One region of the Streptomyces sp. NPDC000151 genome, then DNA from elsewhere that is predicted to be linked to it. Evidence: riboswitches for the same ligand, from Rfam matches in the RefSeq annotation. Region 1 holds a riboswitch; each other region holds the start of a gene.
The links. Region 1 has a riboswitch for cobalamin ahead of ABT381_RS12730 (ribonucleoside-diphosphate reductase subunit alpha). Riboswitches for the same ligand answer to the same signal wherever they lie in the genome.

Region 1 (6,614 bases):
CGGCCAAGGCCGTGGAGGAACAGACGCTGCTGTCCCGCACGGGCGGCGCGCCGACACTGGCCATCGGGGTGTCGGAGATCTTCTCGCAGGTGGTCGGCGGCGCCGGGATGAAGGCGTTCTGGTACCACTTCGCGATCATGTTCGAGGCGCTGTTCATCCTCACGGCGCTGGACGCGGGCACGCGGGTGGGCCGCTTCATGCTCCAGGACATGCTGGGCAACGCGTACAGGCCGTTCCGGAACATCAGCTGGAAGCCCGGCCTGTTGCTCTGCAGTGCGGCCGTGGTCGGCCTGTGGGGGTACTTCCTGTGGGTGGGCGTCCACGAGCCGCTGGGCGGCATCAACCAGCTCTTCCCGATCTTCGGCATCTCCAACCAGCTGCTGGCGGCGGTGGCGCTGGCCGTGTGCACGACGCTGCTGGTGAAGTCCGGCCGGGTCAAGTGGGCCTGGATCACGGGCATACCGCTGGCCTGGGACGCGGTGGTCACGCTGACCGCGAGCTGGCAGAAGGTGTTCTCCGGCGACCCGAAGGTGGGGTTCTTCACGCAGCGCGGGGTCTATCAGGACGCGATCGACGCCGGGAAGGTGCTGCCGCCCGCGAAGACGATGGACGACATGCACACGGTCGTCACCAACTCCACGGTGGACGGGGTGCTGTCGGCGGTACTGGCCCTGCTGATCGTGGTGGTGATCGCCGACGCGGCCCGCATGTGCATACGCCACCTCCGCACGCCGGACGCGACCCCGCTGCACGAAGCCCCGTACGTCGCCTCGCGCCTCGTCGCCCCGGCCGGCCTGATGGCCACACCGGAGGAGAAGGCGGAGCTGGCGGCGGCCGGGAACGCGGAGGCGAGGAGGTGAGCGGCCCGGCACGGACGGCACACGGAACGCCCCGGTGGGCGGCCGGGATGGCCCGGTGGGCGGGCACGGCGGCTGGGTGGGGGCGCGGGGTCCGGTGGGTGGCCACGGTGGCCCGGTGGGGGCGCGGGGTCCGGTGGTACGTACGGGAGTTGACCGGCGAGTCGGCGTACGACCGGTACGTCGAGCATCTCCGCCGGCACGCCCCGGACGCCCCGGTGCCCACCCGCGCCGAGTTCGAGCGCCGCAGGACGGACGCGCAGGAGGCCGACCCCCGCTCGGGCTTCCGCTGCTGCTGAGCGGGGGGGCGGCTGAGGAGGAGGCGGTGGGGGTGGGGTGGGGGCGGGGGGGAGCCCCCCCGAAGCGCAGCCCCCACGCCGCCCCGCCCCCTCCCGCCCCCGCCACCCAAACCGTTTCCGTACCGATATGCGGACAGCTGGTGACGGCGGGAGCTTTGGGCGCTTAGATTTCCTGGCCTTACATATGTGATCGCCAGGGATGGAGCAGCGGATATGTCAGAGCCAGCCGAAACACCCCGTTCCGGGCCGATCGTCACGCCCACGCGCGTGGTGGCCGGCCTCTGCCTGCTCGCTCCGTTCGTGGCGATGCTCTGGGTGAGTTCGTACGCGAAGGTCGAACCGACGCTGATCGGCATCCCGTTCTTCTACTGGTACCAGATGCTGTGGGTGCTGATCTCGACGGCGCTGACGATGACCGCGTACAAGCTCGTGCAGCGTGAGCAGCGCGGGCTTCGCGCCCGTAAGGACGGTGCGTCGAAGTGATGACCACGGCAACGAACTTCCTGGCCACCTCGGTCGCCCCGGCCACCCCGACCATCCCGGCCGGAAGCGCGCTCGCGGCGGACGCGACCGGCGGCGTGAACGGCATCGCGCTGGCCGTCTTCATCTTCTTCTTCATCGCCGTGACGGTCATGGGCTTCCTGGCCGCCCGCTGGCGCAGGGCCGACCAGTCCGACAACCTCGACGAGTGGGGCCTGGGCGGCCGCAGCTTCGGTACGTGGGTGACGTGGTTCCTGCTGGGCGGCGACCTCTACACCGCGTACACCTTCGTCGCCGTGCCCGCGGCGATCTACGCGGCGGGGGCGGCCGGCTTCTTCGCCGTGCCGTACACGATCCTCGTCTACCCGTTGATCTTCACGTTCCTGCCGCGGCTGTGGTCGGTGTCGCACAAGCACGGGTACGTCACCACCTCGGACTTCGTGCGCGGCCGCTTCGGCTCCAAGGCCCTGTCGCTGGCCGTCGCGCTCACCGGCATCCTCGCCACGATGCCGTACATCGCGCTGCAACTCGTGGGCATCCAGGCGGTCCTGGACGTGATGGGCGTCGGCGGCGGCGAGAGCACGAACTGGTTCATCAAGGACCTGCCGCTGCTGATCGCCTTCGGCGTGCTGGCCGCGTACACCTACTCCTCCGGGCTGCGCGCGCCCGCGCTGATCGCGTTCGTCAAGGACGGCCTGATCTACCTCGTCATCGCGGTGGCGATCATCTACATCCCGATCAAGCTGGGCGGCTTCGAGCACATCTTCCACACGGCGGGCGACGCCTTCGCGCAGACGAACCCGGCCACCGGCAAGCCGCGCGGCGAGCTGGCGAGCGGCCCCAACGCGCAGTGGGCGTACGGGACGCTGGCGCTCGGCTCGGCGCTGGCGCTGTTCATGTACCCGCACTCGATCACGGCCACGCTCTCCTCGCGCAGCCGTAACGTGATCCGCCGCAACACCACCATCCTGCCGCTGTACTCGCTGATGCTCGGCCTGCTCGCGCTGCTGGGCTTCATGGCGATCGCGGCCGGGATCAAGGTGCAGAACGGGCAGCTGGCGATCCCGCAGCTGTTCGAGAACATGTTCCCCGACTGGTTCACGGGCGTGGCGTTCGCCGCGATCGGCATCGGCGCGCTGGTGCCCGCCGCGATCATGTCGATCGCCGCGGCGAACCTCTTCACCCGCAACATCTACAAGGACTTCCTCAAGCCGGGCGCCACGCCCGCGCAGGAGCACAAGGTCGCCAAGCTGGTGTCGCTGCTGGTGAAGGTCGGCGCGCTGGCGTTCGTCCTGACGATGGACAAGACGGTGGCGATCAACTTCCAGCTGCTGGGCGGCATCTGGATCCTGCAGACCATGCCGGCGCTGGTGGGCGGCCTGTTCACCCGCTGGTTCCACCGCTGGGCGCTGCTCGCCGGCTGGGCGGTCGGCATGGTGTACGGCACGGTCGCGGCGTACGGCGTGGCGAGCCCCACGCAGAAGCACTTCGGCGGCTCGAACGCGGAGATCCCCGGGATCGGCGAGATCGGCTACATCGGCCTGACCGCGTTCGTGCTCAACGTCCTGGTGACGGTGGTCCTGACGGTCGTCCTGCGGGCCGTGAAGGCCCCTGCCGGCATCGACGAGACCTCGCCCGAGGACTACACGGCGGACGCCGGTGACAAGGGCGTCCAGGTGGACCTGCCGCCGGCCACGGCGGGCGCCGCCCACTAGGTCGTGACCGCAGAGTCCCGCCTGAGCTCATGACGGCCGACGGGCCGCCGGTGGAAACCGGCGGCCCGTTGTCGTACCCCCGGTGCACACTGAGCGCATGGATCCCATGGACATCGTGGTCAGGCGGATACGTACGGAGGAGCACGCGTGGCTGGGCGAGATCACGGCCCAGGCGTATCTCGGTGACGGGCTGCTCGACTTCGGGGAGGACGACGGCTATCTGCCCCTGCTGCGGGACGTGGCGCGGCGGGCCGCCGAGGCGGAGGTGCTGGTGGCCGTGGCGGACGGCGAGGTGCTGGGCGGGGTGACGTTCGTGCCGGCGGGCGGTCCGTGGGCGGACATCGCGCGGCCGGGCGAGGCGGAGTTCCGGATGCTGGCGGTCGCGAAGGAGGCACGCGGCAGAGGCGCGGGCGAGGCGCTGGTGCGCGCGTGTCTGGAACGTGCGCGGGAGACCGAGGGCTGCGCACGTCTCGTGCTGTCCTCCCAGCGCTCGATGCTCAGCGCGCACCGCATCTACCGTCGCCTGGGGTTCACGCGGACCCCGGACCGCGACTGGCATCCGATACCGGACGCCGGCCCGCTGCTGACGTTCGCCCGGGAGCTGACGCCTTCGCAGGGGTGACCATCCGTGCGTACGGCTGCACGGACAGCAGCGTCGCGACACAAGATATGGGAACGCTCGCGCGGGGCGACACAAGATGTATGCTCGTGCTCGCTGTCGCCGCAGGGGAATCCGGTGCGAATCCGGAACTGTCCCGCAACGGTGTGCTGAGTGGGCATTTGTGCCGCGCTCGCCGAGTCCGAGGACCTGCCGACGGTACGTCCGTATCCGTTCCGGTGCGGGCGTCGAGACGTCCGGGCTCCGTGGGATGGGCCGGTGGACGCTGCGTGGTGTGCCCGCGTGCCCGGCAGGGCTCCGGCGCGGCTGCCCGTACGCCTCCGACCGCCCTCCCCCGGCCCCAGCCGAGTGAGGAGAGCACAAGGTGACCATCGCGCCAGCGGAGTCAGCACAAGAGGCGCAGGCGGCACAGGAGAAGCGGGCGGCACAGGAGGCGCGGGCGACGACCGCGCGGCCCGACGACGGCCCCGGTACGGCCCTGCTGCGCACCCTGACCGACCTCACCGCCGACCTGCCGGCCACCGACCCGGGCAAGGTCGCCGCGGCCGCGCTGCGCGGCCGGCACGCCGGCTCGGACGCGGCGGAGCTGCGCGAGCTGGCGATGGAGGCCGCGGCCGGGCTGATCGGCGATGAGCCGCAGTACTCCAAGCTGGCCGCCCGGCTGCTGACCGCCGCGGTCGCCGAGGAGGCCGCGAGCCAGGGCGCGACGGGCTTCGCCGCCTCGGTCGCCACGGGGCACCGCGAGGGTCTGATCGCCGACGGCACGGCGGAGTTCGTCCGGACGCACGCCGCCACGCTGGACGCGCTGGTCGAGGCGGCCCTCCAGGACGGCGCCGACGACCGCTTCGGCTACTTCGGCCTGCGCACGGTCTACTCCCGCTACCTCCTCCGGCACCCGATCACCCGCAAGGTCATCGAGACCCCGCAGCACTTCCTGCTGCGCGTGGCCTGCGGCCTGGCCGAGGACCACTCGGACCGCGCCGTCCAGGACGTCGCCGCGCTGTACGCGCTGACCAGCACGCTCTCCTACCTGCCCTCCTCCCCCACGCTCTTCAACTCCGGCACCCGCCACCCGCAGATGTCCTCCTGCTATCTGCTGGACTCGCCGCTGGACGAGCTGGACTCGATCTACGACCGCTACCACCAGGTCGCGCGCCTCTCGAAGCACGCGGGCGGCATCGGCCTCTCGTACTCCCGGGTGCGCGCCCGCGGTTCGCTGATCCGCGGCACCAACGGGCACTCCAACGGCATCGTGCCGTTCCTGCGGACCCTCGACGCGAGTGTCGCCGCGGTGAACCAGGGCGGCCGCCGCAAGGGCGCCGCCTGCGTGTATCTGGAGACCTGGCACGCGGACATCGAGGAGTTCCTGGAGCTGCGCGACAACACCGGTGAGGAGGCGCGGCGTACGCACAACCTGAACATCGCGCACTGGATCCCGGACGAGTTCATGCGCCGGGTCGAGGCGGACCAGGACTGGTCGCTGTTCTCGCCGGCGGACGCGCCGGAGCTGGTGGACCTGTGGGGCGCGGAGTTCGACGCCGCGTACCGGCAGGCGGAGGCCGACGGAAAAGCGATCAAGGCCGTCCCCGCGCGGACGCTGTACGCCCGCATGATGCGGACCCTGGCGCAGACCGGCAATGGCTGGATGACCTTCAAGGACGCCGCCAACCGCACCGCGAACCAGACCGCCGAGCCGGGCCGGGTCGTGCACTCCTCGAACCTGTGCACGGAGATCCTGGAGGTCACGGACGACGGCGAGACGGCCGTCTGCAACCTCGGCTCCGTCAACCTCGCCGCGCACCTGGGCGCGGACGGCGAGCTGGACTGGGCCAAGCTGGACGCCACGGTCCGGACGGCCGTCACCTTCCTCGACCGCGTCGTGGACATCAACTTCTACCCGACCGAGCAGGCCGGCGCGTCCAACTCCCGCTGGCGACCGGTGGGACTGGGCCTGATGGGCCTCCAGGACGTGTTCTTCCGGCTGCGCTTGCCGTTCGACTCCCCCGAGGCGCGCGAGCTGTCCACCCGTATCTCCGAGCGGATCATGCTCGCCGCGTACGAGGCGTCCGCCGACCTCGCCGAGCGGCACGGCCCGCACCCGAACTGGGCGGCGACCCGCACCGCCCGCGGCGTGCTGCACCCCGACCACTACCCCAATGCCGAGCCCCGCTGGGCCGACCGCTGGGCCGCGCTGCGCACCCGTATCGCGGCGACCGGCATGCGAAACTCACTCCTTCTGGCGATCGCCCCCACCGCGACCATCGCCTCCATCGCGGGCGTGTACGAGTGCATCGAGCCGCAGGTCTCCAACCTTTTCAAGCGCGAGACGCTGAGCGGGGAGTTCCTGCAGGTCAACGCGTACCTGATCGAGGAGCTCAAGGCGCTGGGCCTGTGGGACGCGCGGACCCGTGACGCGCTGCGCGAGGCCAACGGCTCGGTCCAGGACCTGGAATGGGTGCCGGAGGACGTCCGCGCGCTGTACCGCACGGCCTGGGAGGTCCCGCAGCGCGCGCTGATCGACATGGCCGCCGACCGCACTCCCTACCTGGACCAGAGCCAGTCCCTGAACCTCTTCATGGCGGCGCCCACCATCGGCAAGCTCAGCTCGATGTACGCCTACGCGTGGAAGCGCGGCATCAAGACC
Region 2 (6,614 bases), on a different contig from region 1:
GTGCAGCGCACGCCCCCGCGTGGCGAGGGGAGCACGCAGCCGGGCGGGGGCGCGCAGCCGGGCGGGGGCTCGGGTGCCGGTCATCCGCGCCGGCGCCGGGCCTGCCACACCGCGGCGGCGCCGAGGACGGCAACCGCGGCGATGCCGCCCATCAGGCCGGCGGAGGGCCCACCGGCACCGGTGTGCTCGCCGGAGCCGGACGCACCGGAGCCGGACGCGCCACCATCGGGCGCCGCGGACCCGGTGGACCCGGTGGACTCGCCGGAGCCCTTCGACGACCCGCCCGCCTGCTCGGCGCAGCCCTTTTCCGGATAACCGGCTATCGCGCACAGCAGCGCACTGGAGTCGTACCGCAGCGGCGCCGCGACCGCGGCCAGCGCGTCGCCCGCGCTCGCGTCCTCGGGGACCCGCGCGCACTCCGTACGGGCCGCGGGCGGGTTCTCGCCCTTCGGGGCGTCGGCCGCCGTGCCGAAGTCGAGGACGACGGCGACCCGCTTGCGGCCGTCCGCCGCCTTCGTGCCGCCGCAGACCGCGTCGAAGTCGGCGGCCGCGCGCGGCTTCGTGGCGCGCGCGGAGTCGGCGCTGACGGTGAAGCGGAAGCCGGCCACGCCGCCGTCTGCGGGGCGGGCCGTCGAGGGCCCCTCGGTGGCGTACGTCCAGCCACCGCCCCCGTGGGCCGCCGCGTCCGCCGTCCAGAAGGACCAGTAGCGGTACTCCTCGGCGTGCGCGGGCGCGGCGGCCAGGCCCGTGGCCGTGCCGGCCAGGGCCAGGGCGCCGATGCCGCGTGCGATACGGACGGCGCTGCTCACAGCTGGTTCTGCTTCCGGCGGCCGCTCACCAGGAAGCCGATGCCGGCGCCCGCCGCCAGGCCGACGACCACGACCCACCACACGGAGATGCCGCCCTCGTCCTGCTTCTGGTCCTTGCCGTCCTGCCGGGCCGAGGCGGCCGCCGGCTTCGGGCCGGTCGCGTTGAGCTTCGTCACCAGGTCCGTGCCGCCGAAGTCGTGCGGGTCGCCGCCGGTGGCGTGCGTGGCGAGGATCAGCTGCGCGTACGCGGCCGGGCCGCTCTGCTTCGCCCAGGCCGCCGAGTGCCCGCGCAGCCAGCCCAGCGACCGCTTCGCCTCGTCGGCACGCCCCGCGGCGGCCAGCGCGACGACGGCGTCGGCGGTGTTGCCGACGTCCGGCTGCGCCTCGGCGCCGGGCATCGCGGACATCAGGTGGTGGCCGTGCGCGTCCAGGACGGAGACGAGGTGGGCCGCGCCGTCGGCGGCGGCCGCGTGCGGGTCCTTCGCGGCGTCCTCGCAGGACGCCGGCTTCGCGGCGTCCGCACCCGGCTCGACGACGAAGCCCTTCCCCAGCGCCCCCAGTACCGCGGCGGCCGTCGCGTCCTCATTGGCGGCGAGCTTCCCGTCCTTGGCCTGGAAGGCGAACGCGCCGCGGTCCTTCTTCTTCGCGTCGCAGCCGAGCCGGAAGGCGAGCAGCCCGTCGTACGGCGACGTGCCGCCCTTCTTGGCCGTCACCGACTCGGGCTTCGTGCCCGTGGCGGCCAGCGCGCCGATCACCACCGAAGTGGAGTTGGCGTCGCTCGGGGCGCCGGCGGCCGAGCCCCAGCCGCCGTCGTCGTTCTGGGCGGACTTCAGCCAGGAGACGCCCTTGCGCACCGCGTCCGCATGCCCGCCGACCGCGGCCAGCGCCTGCACGGCGGCGGCCGTCTGGTTGGTGTCCCGCATCGTCTTCGCGTCGCAGCCCTGCTTCGGGTCGGCGCGGTACGCGGTGAACGCGCCGTCGGCGCACTGCTGCCCGGCGAGCCAGTCCACCGCCGAGTCCGCCGGGCGCACGCCCGCGGTGTCCTGCGCCAGCAGCGCCAGCGACTGCCGCCAGACGCCGTCGTACTTCGGGTCCGTGCTGCCGTACAGGCCCTTCGGGAGCTTGGGGGACGCGGCGGGCGCGGGGTCGGCGGCGAACGCGGCGGGGGCAGCGGCCGCGCACAGCACGGCGGCGGCCAGGGCCGCGGCGCAGCGGCGCGCCGGGGCGGCGAGGGAGCGGGCCGTGATGGCCATGGGGTCGGTGCCTCTCGGTCGGTTCGCGGGGTGCGCGAGGTGGGAGGTCACGCAGCCGTACTCCGCCGCACCACGTCGCGCGCGGCGCGCGGGCGCGGTGGCACCGGGCTCAGCTCCGTATACCTCGACGGTGCCGCGCGCCGGACGGCCGATGAAGGGCGGCCGTACGGTACGCGGGAGCCTTGGGCGTGCCCCGCCGGGCGTTCCGGCTCGCTCCGGCGCACGGATGCGCGCCAGGGCTCACGGCTGCGGGTCAGCGCCGGTTTTCCACCGGCTTCCCCCGGTCGGGCACGAATGAACTTGTCCGGACCACTTTAACCGGCGGGTAGCGGCCGGTCTCCGGCACGTGCAGAAGGGCTGCGTGGCCGCCCGGGCCCACCGCCTCCGGCAGCCGCGTGCCTCACACCGCCCGGTACGTCACCGGTTCCGAGCCCGGCACCGGCTCGGCCAGCCCCGCCTTCACCAGGCGCCGCAGGTGCGCCTCGGCCTCGGAGACGGCGATGGTGCGCGAGCCGTACGGGATCTCCTCCCACGGGCGGTTCCACGTCATGGTCTCGGCGAGCTGCCAGGGCGTGAGCGGGGCGGCGAGCAGGGCGCGCAGGCCGCCGAGCCGTTCCTCGTGGTGCGCGACGAGCTCCGCCGCCCGCTCGGCGGCGCCGGTGAAGGCGTGCTGGTGGGCCGGGAGGACCTCGGCGACGCCGAGCCGCGCGATCCGCTCCAGGGAGTCCAGATAGTCGCCGAGGGGATCGGTGACCGTCGCGTCGTCCGGGTCCTCGTACAGGCCGACGTGCGGCGTGATGCCCGGCAGCAGGTGGTCGCCGGAGAAGAGCCGGCCGTGCCCGGGGCGCGCCGCCGGGTGCGCCTCCTCCAGGTGGAGGCAGACGTGGCCCGGTGTGTGGCCCGGCGTCCAGACCGCGCGCAGCCGCCGCCCCGCGAGGTCCAGCAGCTCGCCGGGGACGATCTCGCGGTCCGGGAGCGCGGGACGCTGGTCCGGGAGCCCGCGCGTGCGCCCCTCGGCGCGGGCCGCGTAGAGCGGCGCGAGGTGGTCCTCGGGCGCGCCAGCCGAGGCCAGTTTCGCGATGACGTACGTCAGCCACGTGCCCGGCTCGGCCTCACGGGTGCGGCGGACGACCTCCGTGTCGGCCGCGTGCATCGCGATCCACGCGCCGGACGCCTCCCTGACCCGCGCCGACAGACCGTGGTGATCCGGGTGGTGGTGAGTGACCAGGACGCCGTGCAGATCGGCCACGTCGGTGCCGCAGGCGGTGAGCCCGGCGGCGAGGGCGTCCCAGGAGTCCGGGTCGTCCCAGCCGGTGTCGATCAGCACCGGGCCGCGGTCCGTCTCCAGTACATGGACGAGGGTGTGCCCGAGCGGGTTGTCCGGTATGGGCACGGCGATGCTCCACACCCCGCCCCGGTGGTCGATCACGTGCGGCATGTCCTGCCCCTCCCGGCCCGCACGCCGTCGCGTGCCTCACCGTTGCCCACTATAGCTAGAACTGGTATCAGTTCTGATGCAGCGTCAGATTTACGTCACGTATCGCGGTGACCGCGGGAGGCGGAGTCGATGGCCGATCTGATCGAGCACGGACAGCTCTACATAGGCGGCGAGTGGGTCGATCCCGCAGGGCGGGACACCATCGAGGTCGTCTCCCCGCACACCGAGCAGGTCATCGGCCGGGTGCCGCACGCCTCCCGGGCCGACGTGGACCGCGCCGTCACGGCGGCCCGCGCGTCCTTCGACTCCGGCGTCTGGGCGGACACCCCGCTCGCCGACCGGATCGCGGTGATCACGCGGATCAAGGACGCGTTCGCCGTGCGGAGCGAGGAGTTCGCGCGGCTCATCAGCGCGCAGAACGGCACCCCGTACACCGCGGGCGTCATGGTGCAGTCGCTCGCCGCGATGCTGGCCTGGGACGCGGCGATCACGGTCGCCCGCGACTTCGCCTACGAGGAGCGGCGGCAGGGCCTCCTCGGGCCGCTGCTGATCCGCCGCGAGCCGGTCGGGGTGGTCGCGGCCGTGGTGCCGTGGAACGTCCCGCAGTTCACCGCCGCCGCCAAGCTCGCGCCCGCGCTGCTGGCCGGGTGCTCGGCGGTGCTGAAGGTGTCGCCGGAGACGCCGCTGGACGCGTATCTGCTCGCGGAGATCGCGGCCGAGGCCGGGCTGCCCGAGGGTGTGCTGTCCATCCTCCCGGCCGACCGGGAGGTCAGCGAGTACCTGGTCGGGCACCCGGGCGTGGACAAGGTGTCCTTCACCGGGTCGGTCGCGGCCGGCAAACGCGTCATGGAGGTGGCCGCGCGCCGGCTCACCCGCGTGACACTGGAGTTGGGCGGCAAGTCGGCCGCGGTGATCCTGCCGGACGCGGACCTGGACGCGGCGGTCGCCGGGATCACCCCCTTCGCCTGGATGCTCAACGGGCAGGCGTGTGTGGCCCAGACCCGCATCCTCGCGCCGCGCTCCCACTACGAGGAGATCGCCGAGCGGTTCGCCGCAGCGGCCACCGCCCTGAAGGTCGGCGATCCGCTGGACGCGGCCACCGAGGTCGGCCCGCTGGTCGCCGAGCGGCAGCGGCGCCGGTCGCTGGAGTACATCGCGGCCGGGCAGCAGGAGGGCGCCAAGGTGCTGGCCGGCGGCGGCCGCCCGGCGGACCAGGCCACCGGCTGGTACGTCGAGCCCACCCTCTTCGGCGAGGTCACGCCCGGTATGCGGATCGCCCGCGAGGAGATCTTCGGCCCGGTGATCTGCCTGCTGCCGTACGAGGACGAGGACGAGGCGGTACGGATCGCGAACGACTCCGACTACGGGCTCTCCGGATCGGTGTGGACGGCGGACACCGAGCGCGGCATCGAGGTGGCGCGCCGGGTGCGCACCGGCACGTACTCCGTGAACACCTTCAGCCTGGACATGCTCGGGCCGTTCGGCGGCTACAAGAACAGCGGCATCGGGCGGGAGTTCGGCCCCGAGGGGTACGGCGCGTATCTGGAGCACAAGATGATCCACCTCCCGGCGGGGGAGTGAGCGCATGGGCGACCGCTGGCAGGTGGAGGTGGACCGCGGGGTCTGCATCGGCTCGGGGCTGTGCGCGAGCATGGCGCCCGGGGACTTCCGGCTGGACTCCGCGCGGCAGTCGCACCCGGTGGCGGGCGAGACGGACGCCCGTGAGGCCGTGCTGTCGGCCGCCGAGGGATGTCCGGTCGAGGCGATCCTGATTACGGAGGCGGACTCCGGGGAATCAGTCTTCCCGCCGGAGGAGTAGCGCCGCCCCGTACGCCCCGCCCGCCCCGTCGAACGGATGAGCGAGCCCCTGGTCCGTACTTAGAGTTACCTGTGCGTTCCTCACGGTGATCTCATGACATCTGTGACTGTCCGTCCCTCCCGTTGCGTGGAAATCTCTATTCCACGCCGCCGAGGGGGGAGACGATGGATAAGCGGTACGAGGTGTACTGCCTGGCTGACAGGTATTTCTATGAAACCCCGGACCGTTTGTCCGTCGGGGAAAGTGCCGCAGCTGACGACAGTGCGGTCTACGAAGCGGCGCAACGCGCGGTCCCCGAAGGGTGGCGCTGTTTCCTCTCCGGGGACTGGCTCCACGTCAATCCCGTGGACAGCGAGGGGAACCCGCGTCCGGGCAGGCCGAAGCAGGGGTGGAAGATACATGTGTCGGCCTGCCCGGACAATGCGGAGAAGATAGCGTCCAAGGTCTGGGACTACTGCGTCGCCAGGTCCATTCCGTTCAAATTCGTGCCGGGCCCGCGCCCGCTGCACCTGCGGAATTCCAAGTACGCCGACCGGGCCGCCAGCGGCAAATTCGCCACCATTTACCCGCTGGACGAAGCGGAATGCCACCGCGTTCTGGAGGAGCTGGGCTCGCTGCTGGACGGCGAGCCGGGCCCCTACATCCTGAGCGACCTGCGGTGGAACGACGGACCGCTGTACGTGCGGTACGGCGGCTTCGCCCGGCGGTACTGCGTCGACGGCACGGGCGCGCTCGTGCCCGCCATCGAGAACGCCGAAGGACGGCTGGTCCCGGACCGCCGCGAGCCCGCCTTCCGGCCGCCGGAGTGGGTGCCGCTGCCCGGCTTCCTGGCCCCGCAGCTCGCGGCCCGCAACGCCACGACCGTCGCCGACCTGCCGTACGCCATCGAGTCGGCGCTGCACTTCTCCAACGGGGGCGGCGTCTACGCCGGCCGGGACCGGAGCACCGGTGAGAGGGTGGTCCTGAAGGAGGCGAGGCCGCACGCCGGCCTCGCCGCCGACCTCGCCGACGCGGTCACCCGCCTGGAGCGCGAACGCGCCGCGCTGGAGCGGCTGTCGGGCCTCGGCGTGGCCCCCGAGGTGCGCGACTGGCTCACCGTCGGCGACCACCGCTTCCTGGTCCTGGAGCACATCCCGGGCAAGCCGCTGAACTCCTTCTTCGCCGAGCGCCACCCGCTGCTCACCGCCGACCCCGACCCGGAGGCGCTCACCTCGTACACCGAGTGGGCGCTGGGCATGTACAACGCCGTCGAGCAGGCCGTCGCCGCGGTGCACCGCCGCGGCCTGGTCCACAAC
Region 3 (6,614 bases), on a different contig from region 1:
CAGACCCGCGTAGGCGGTCTCGCCGGGGGCGAGGGTGACCACGGCCTGCGGCTCGGAGCCGTCGACGACCGGGGTGACCGCCTGCTGGTCCTTGTGGAGCCGCAGGAGGGGGTAGGTCTCGGCCGAGAAGTCGCAGGTCTTCTTCGAGGTGTTGGTGGCCTTGATCAGGACGTGGTTGATCGGGCGGCTGACGGTGCCGGCCTCGAACTTCAGCGCCGATGCCGTGCAGGGCGCGGGCCGGGCGGCGGCCGGCCGCGCGGACTGGGCGAGGGCCGGGCCGGCGGTGGCGGCCAGCGCGCCGACGGCGATGAGGGAGGCGACGGCGGCCTTGACGGTCTTCTTCGAGGTCTTCTTCGACATGGTGGGTTCCCCCGTGAGTGGTGACTGCGACGGCTGGTGGTGAGGCGGCCGGCTGGTCCCTCCGGCACGACATCCACTCTGCCCGGGTGGGCTATTGGTCCACTAACGTCCGGCTAATGCCACCCACCTGCCGCTAAATGCGGCGGAGCCGGGCAGCTGAAACAGCCACCCGGCTCCGCGCGCCGCTCGGCCCTGGGCGCGAGCGGTACTGATCACATCGTCGAGGTGTCGATCACGAAGCGGTAGCGGACGTCGCTCGCCTGCACCCGGCGGTACGCGTCGTTGATCTGCTCGGCGGAGATCACCTCGATCTCCGCGCCGATCCCGTGCGCGGCGCAGAAGTCCAGCATCTCCTGGGTCTCGGGGATGCCGCCGATCATCGAACCGGCCATCGCCTTGCTGCCGCCCAGCAGGGAGAACGGCGAGAGGCCGAGCGCGCCCTCGGGCGCGCCGACCTGCACCATCGTGCCGTGCACGCGGAGCAGCGAGAGGTAGGCGTCCACGTCCAGGTCGGCGGAGACGGTGTTGATGATCAGGTCGAAGCGGCCCGTCAGCTCCTGGAAGGTGGCCGGGTCGGAGGTCGCGTAGTAGTGGCTCGCGCCCAGCTTCAGCCCGTCGTCCTTCTTGCGGAGCGACTGGCTGAGCACGGTGACCTCGGCGCCCATGGCATGGGCGATCTTCACGGCCATGTGGCCGAGGCCGCCCAGGCCGACGACCGCGACCTTCTTGCCGGGGCCCGCGCCCCAGCGGGAGAGCGGCGAGTACACGGTGATGCCCGCGCACAGCAGCGGCGCGGCGGCGTCCAGGCCGATGCCCTCGGGGATGCGGAGGGCGAAGTCCTCGGAGACCACGACGTGGGTCGAGTAGCCGCCATAGGTCGGCTCGCCGTCCCGGCCGATGGCGTTGTACGTCTGTACGTTGCCCGTGCCGGTGCAGTGCTGCTCCAGACCGGCCTTGCAGTTGTCGCACTCCCGGCAGGAGTCGACCATGCAGCCGACGCCGACCCGGTCGCCGACCTGGTGGCGGGTGACCTCGGGGCCCACTGCGGAGACCACGCCGGCGATCTCGTGGCCCGGGACCATCGGGAAGATGGCCTGGCCCCAGTCCTCGTCCACCTGGTGGATGTCGGAGTGGCAGATCCCCGCGTACTTGATGTCGATCTCGATGTCGTGCGCGCCGAGCTCACGGCGCGGAATGGTGGTGCGCTCAAGCGGTGCCTTGGGCGCGGGTGCTGCATACGCGGTGACAGAGGTGTGTGTCATGCCATCAAGGCTGCGTCGGGACGAGAAGCGGAGCCAGAGCCCCCGTTTTCGTACGCACGCGGTTGGTACCACTGGTAGTGGCACCCTCACGCCCGCTCGGCCGGCCCGTACGGACGCGGCGGGCCGGATACTGGGCCTATGGACCAGCGCACCGAATTGAGCGAGTTTCTGCGCACCCGCCGCGCGCGTCTGCAGCCCGAGGACGTCGGACTGCCGCGGCCCAGCGGGCGGCGCCGGGTGCCGGGCCTGCGGCGGGAGGAGCTCGCGCAGCTGGCCGGGGTGAGCGTCGCGTATTACGTACGGCTCGAACAGGGCCACGGCCAGAACGTCTCCACGGCCGTACTGGACGCGATCGCCGGCGCCCTGCGGCTCAACGAGGCCGAGCGGGCCCACCTCAATCACCTGGTCAAGCCGAAGGCCAAGCGCTCGCGCGGCGCCGGGCGGCCGCAGCGGGTGCGGCCCGCGCTGCAGCAGCTGCTGGACGCGATGGAGGGGATTCCGGCGTATGTCGCGGGCCGCCGCCTGGACGTCATCGGCTGGAACCGCATGGCGTGCGCCCTGCTCGGCGACTACGCCGCGCTCCCGCCCGAGCAGCGGAACATCGCCTGGCAGGTCTTCCTGGACCCGGCAGCGCGCGAGCTCTACGTCGACTGGGAGAGCAAGGCCGCCGACATCGTCTCCTACCTCCGCCTGGACGCGGGCTGCCATCCCGACGACCCGCTGCTCGCCTCGCTGATCGGGGAGCTGTCGGTCAAGAGCGAGGAGTTCCGGCAGCTGTGGGCCACGCACGACGTGCAGGACAAGGGCTTCGGCGTGAAGCGGCTGCACCACCCGGTCGTCGGGCCGCTGACCCTGTCGTACGAGACGCTGCGGCTGCCCGCCGACCCGGACCAGCAGCTGATCGTCTACCACGCGGAGCCGGGCTCGGCCTCGGCGGAATCGCTGCGGCTGCTGGGCGACTGGGCGGCGGCGGACCCGGTTGCCGTAGAGCCGATGGCCGAGGACACCGCCCGGCGGCGGGACGGGGGAGGTTAGAGTGGCCGGGCCGTGGTGCTCGGGAAGACCGGTGAAGACCTACGGGTCCGATTCCGGAGCGGCCCTCGCCACTGTGATCGGGGAGCTACCGACCCATTCCCCGTGCGTGCACCGCGTACGTACGGGGGGCCACTGACCGCGGAGTGCGGACGGGAAGGCCGGGGCGGGCGCGTCCTCCTCCACGCTCTTGACGAGCGGGGAGGAGATCCTCGTAAGCCAGGAGACCGGCCACGGCATCTCACGAACTGATTCCACGAGGTGCTGGAGCGTGATGGCCGGATGACCGTGCCCACTCATACCCCCACGTCCGCCGATCTGTCGCAGTTCCGCTGGCAGCGGCGCGACACCGTCCGTACGGCCGGCCTGCTGGCGGTCATAGCCGCTTTGCACATCGTCGCGTTCGGTGTGCTGTTCCTGCTCGTCGTGCCCGGCCACTACACCGTCGGCACACAGGTGTTCGGCGTGGGCCTGGGCGTCACCGCGTACACCCTCGGCATGCGGCACGCGTTCGACGCGGACCACATCGCCGCGATCGACAACACCACCCGCAAGCTCATGGCCGACGGGAAGCGGCCGGTCTCGGTGGGCTTCTGGTTCGCGCTCGGCCACTCCAGCATGGTCGTGCTGATGGCCGCGCTGGTCTCGGGCGGCGCGGCGCTCGCGGGGACCCTGATGGACGAGGGCTCCCGTACGCACCAGGTGCTCGGCACGGTCGGCACCACCGTCTCCGGGGCCTTCCTCTACCTCATCGCCGCCCTCAACCTGATCGCGCTGGCCGGCATCTGGCGGGTCTTCCGCGCCATGCGGGCCGGGGAGTACGACGAGTCGGAGCTGGAGCGGCAGCTGGACTCGCGCGGCTTCATGAACCGGGTGCTCGGCCGGTTCACCAGGACCATCACGCGGCCGGGCCAGATGTACCCGATCGGGCTGCTCCTCGGCCTCGGCTTCGACACCGCGACCGAGGTGACGCTGATGGTGATGGCGGGCAGCGGCGCCGCGTCCGGGCTGCCCTGGTACGCGGTCCTGTGCCTGCCGCTGCTGTTCGCGGCCGGGATGAGCCTCTTCGACACCCTCGACGGCACGTTCATGAACTTCGCGTACCAGTGGGCGTTCTCCAACCCGGTGCGCAAGGTCTACTACAACCTCACGATCACCGGCCTGTCCATCGCCGTGGCCCTCTTCATCGGCACCATCGAGCTGGTGACCGTGCTGCACGACAAGCTCGGCCTGAAGGACGCGGTCACCGACCGGATCTCCGGCCTGGACCTGGACAACGTCGGCTACCTCATCGTCGGCCTCTTCGTCGTCGTCTGGGCGGCGGCGATCGCCTACTGGCGGCTGTCGGGCGTCGAACAGCGGTGGGCGGCGCGGGTGGCCGCCCCTTCGGAGGGCTGAGCGCGCACGCCCCGGGCGGCGGGCCGCGCGGCCCTACTTGCCGGCCGCCTTCTTCGCCGCCCGCTTCATCTGCTGCTTGTACGCCCGGACCTCGGCCAGCGACTCGGGGCCCGTGATGTCGGCGACCGAGCGGTGCGAGCCCTCCTCGCCGTACGGCCCCGCGGCCTCGCGCCAGCCCTCGGGGCGCACGCCGAACTGCTTGCCGAGGAGGGCCAGGAAGATCTGTGCCTTCTGCTTGCCGAAGCCGGGCAGGTCGTTGAGGCGTTTCAGCAGCTCGGCGCCGGTTTCGGCGTCCCGCCACACGGCCTCGGCGTCCCCGTCGTAGTGCGTGACGAGGTACTGGCACAGCTGCTGCACCCGCTTGGCCATCGACCGCGGATAGCGGTGCACGGCCGGCTTGCGGGCCAGCAGCTCCTCGAACGCCTCCGGGTCCTGCGCCGCGATGGCCTGCGCGTCCAGGTCGTCCCCGGCCATCCGCCGGGCGATGGTGTACGGACCGGTGAACGCCCACTCCATCGGCACCTGCTGGTCCAGCAGCATGCCCACCAGCGCGGCGAGCGGACTGCGGCCGAGCAGTTCGTCGGCTTCCTCCTGCTGGGCGACCCGCATCCTCACGTTCATGTTCCGATGATCCCTTCCGGCGCCGCACCGCGCATATCCAGGCAAGCGTTTTCGTGCGACGATCCCGTCCATGCCGACACTGAGCGAACTGATCCCCGCCGAGGCCGTGCGGCTGGACGTGGCGGCGGCGGACTGGCAAGCGGCGGTACGGGCCGCCGGCGACCTCATGGTCGCGACCGGTACCAGTACCGGTGAGTACACCACGGAAATGATCGAGAACGTCGAGGAGAACGGTCCGTACATCGTCATCGCGCCCGGCTTCGCCTTCGCGCACGCCCGCCCCTCGCCCGCGGTCCTGAGGACCGGCATGTCCTGGGTCCGGCTGGCCGAGCCGGTGGAGTTCGGGCACGAGTCGAACGACCCGGTGAGCCTGGTCGTCGCGCTCGCGGCGAAGGACTCCGGGGCGCACACGGAGGCGATGGCGGCGCTCGCGCGGCTGCTCGCGGACCCGGAGACCGAGCGGGCGCTGCGCGAGGCCCGGACGCCGGAGGCGGTGCACGCGGTGCTGGCGGGCCGGGACGCGCCGGCGGAGCCGGCGGAACGGCAGGCCGGCGGCGGGTCCGCGCACAAGATCCTCACCGTCTGCGGCAACGGCCTGGGCACCAGCCTCTTCCTGAAGAACACCCTGGAGCAGGTGCTCGACCGCTGGGGCTGGACGAAGTACGTCACCGTCGAGGCGACCGACACCATCTCCGCCAAGGGCAAGGCCGGCGAGGCCGTCGCCATCCTCACCTCGGGCGAGATCGCCCGGACGCTCGGCGACGTCGGCGTCCCGGTGAAGGTCGTCGAGAACTTCACCAGTACGGGTGAGGTCGACCGCATCCTCCGAGACACCTACGACGTCCAGTAACGAAGGGCGCACCATCTCCATGCACTGGCTCGTATCGATCGCCGAATTCCTGGTCAACGAGGTCCTCAGCCAGCCGGCGTACCTGGTCGGCCTGATCACGGCCACCGGCCTGATCGCCCTGCGCAGGTCCGCAGGGCAGATCGTCGGCGGCGCCCTCAAGGCGACGCTGGGCTTCCTGCTGATCGGGGCCGGCGCCAATCTGGTCGTCACGGCCCTCGCCCCGCTGGGCGAGATGATCCAGGGCGCGACCGGCGCGCACGGCGTCATCCCGACCAACGAGGCGATCGTCGGCATCGCGCAGGCGCAGTTCGGCGCCCGGGTCGCCTGGCTGATGATCGTCGGCTTCGGGGTCAGCCTGCTGCTGGCCCGCTTCACGCCGCTGCGGTACGTCTTCCTGACCGGCCACCACATGCTGTTCATGGCGACGCTGCTGACCGTGGTGCTGGCCACCGCCGGCCAGTCCTCGGCCGTCGTGGTGCTGGTCGGCGGCGTGCTGCTGGGCATCCTGCTGGTCTCCATGCCGGCCTTCGCGCACCCGTGGACCAAGCGCATCACCGGCGACAACACGATCGCCATCGGCCACTTCGGCACCGCCGGGTACGTCGCGGCGGGCGCGGCCGGGCAGCTGGTCGGCCGGCGCAGCCGCAGTACGGAGGACATGAAGCTGCCCGAGGGGCTGCGCTTCCTGCGGGACTCGATGGTCGCCACCGCGCTGTCCATGGTCCTGATCTACGTGATCATGGCGGTCCTCTTCCTGGCCAGGGCCGGCCGGGAGACCGCGTTCAAGGCGTTCGCGGGCGACGGCGGCGCGGCCGCCACCGGCCTCGGCAACTACGTGATGCAGTCCGTCATGCAGGGCCTGCAGTTCGGCATCGCCGTCGCGATCATCCTGTTCGGCGTGCGGACGATCCTGGGCGAGCTGGTCCCGGCGTTCCAGGGCATCGCCAGGAAGGTGGTGCCCGGCGCGGTGCCGTCGCTGGACGCGCCGATCGTCTTCCCGTACGCGCAGAACGCTGTCCTCATCGGCTTCCTCTGCAGCTTCCTCGGCGGCCTGGTCAGCCTCGGGCTGCTCTCCGCGCTCTTCCACCCGT

Region 2: linked by a shared signal. The riboswitch ahead of ABT381_RS32930 (SCO2321 family membrane protein) and the one ahead of ABT381_RS12730 (ribonucleoside-diphosphate reductase subunit alpha) in region 1 are both predicted to bind cobalamin.
Region 3: linked by a shared signal. The riboswitch ahead of nicT (Nickel transporter NicT) and the one ahead of ABT381_RS12730 (ribonucleoside-diphosphate reductase subunit alpha) in region 1 are both predicted to bind cobalamin.

Annotation. Positions count from the first base shown of each region.
Region 1 covers NZ_JBEPFC010000032.1:42,660-49,273, forward strand. Annotated here, with positions in the region: gene ABT381_RS12705 (carbon starvation CstA family protein) at 1-860, shown strand, start outside; gene ABT381_RS12710 (YbdD/YjiX family protein) at 908-1,156, shown strand; gene ABT381_RS12715 (DUF3311 domain-containing protein) at 1,370-1,639, shown strand; gene mctP (monocarboxylate uptake permease MctP) at 1,735-3,351, shown strand; gene ABT381_RS12725 (GNAT family N-acetyltransferase) at 3,458-3,973, shown strand; cobalamin riboswitch at 4,050-4,181, shown strand; gene ABT381_RS12730 (ribonucleoside-diphosphate reductase subunit alpha) at 4,335-6,614, shown strand, end outside.
Region 2 covers NZ_JBEPFC010000200.1:4,066-10,679, reverse strand. Annotated here, with positions in the region: partial or broken gene ABT381_RS32940 (CbiQ family ECF transporter T component) at 1-84, opposite strand, end outside; gene ABT381_RS32935 (SCO2322 family protein) at 81-809, opposite strand; gene ABT381_RS32930 (SCO2321 family membrane protein) at 806-2,062, opposite strand; cobalamin riboswitch at 2,241-2,380, opposite strand; gene ABT381_RS32925 (Strvi_7410 family MBL fold metallo-hydrolase) at 2,463-3,500, opposite strand; gene ABT381_RS32920 (aldehyde dehydrogenase) at 3,630-5,081, shown strand; gene ABT381_RS32915 (ferredoxin) at 5,086-5,319, shown strand; gene lanKC (class III lanthionine synthetase LanKC) at 5,484-6,614, shown strand, end outside.
Region 3 covers NZ_JBEPFC010000063.1:11,125-17,738, reverse strand. Annotated here, with positions in the region: gene ABT381_RS19025 (DUF4232 domain-containing protein) at 1-360, opposite strand, end outside; gene ABT381_RS19020 (NAD(P)-dependent alcohol dehydrogenase) at 573-1,622, opposite strand; gene ABT381_RS19015 (helix-turn-helix domain-containing protein) at 1,761-2,657, shown strand; cobalamin riboswitch at 2,654-2,904, shown strand; gene nicT (Nickel transporter NicT) at 2,937-4,052, shown strand; gene ABT381_RS19005 (HhH-GPD-type base excision DNA repair protein) at 4,086-4,673, opposite strand; gene ABT381_RS19000 (PTS sugar transporter subunit IIAB) at 4,744-5,523, shown strand; gene ulaA (PTS ascorbate transporter subunit IIC) at 5,543-6,614, shown strand, end outside.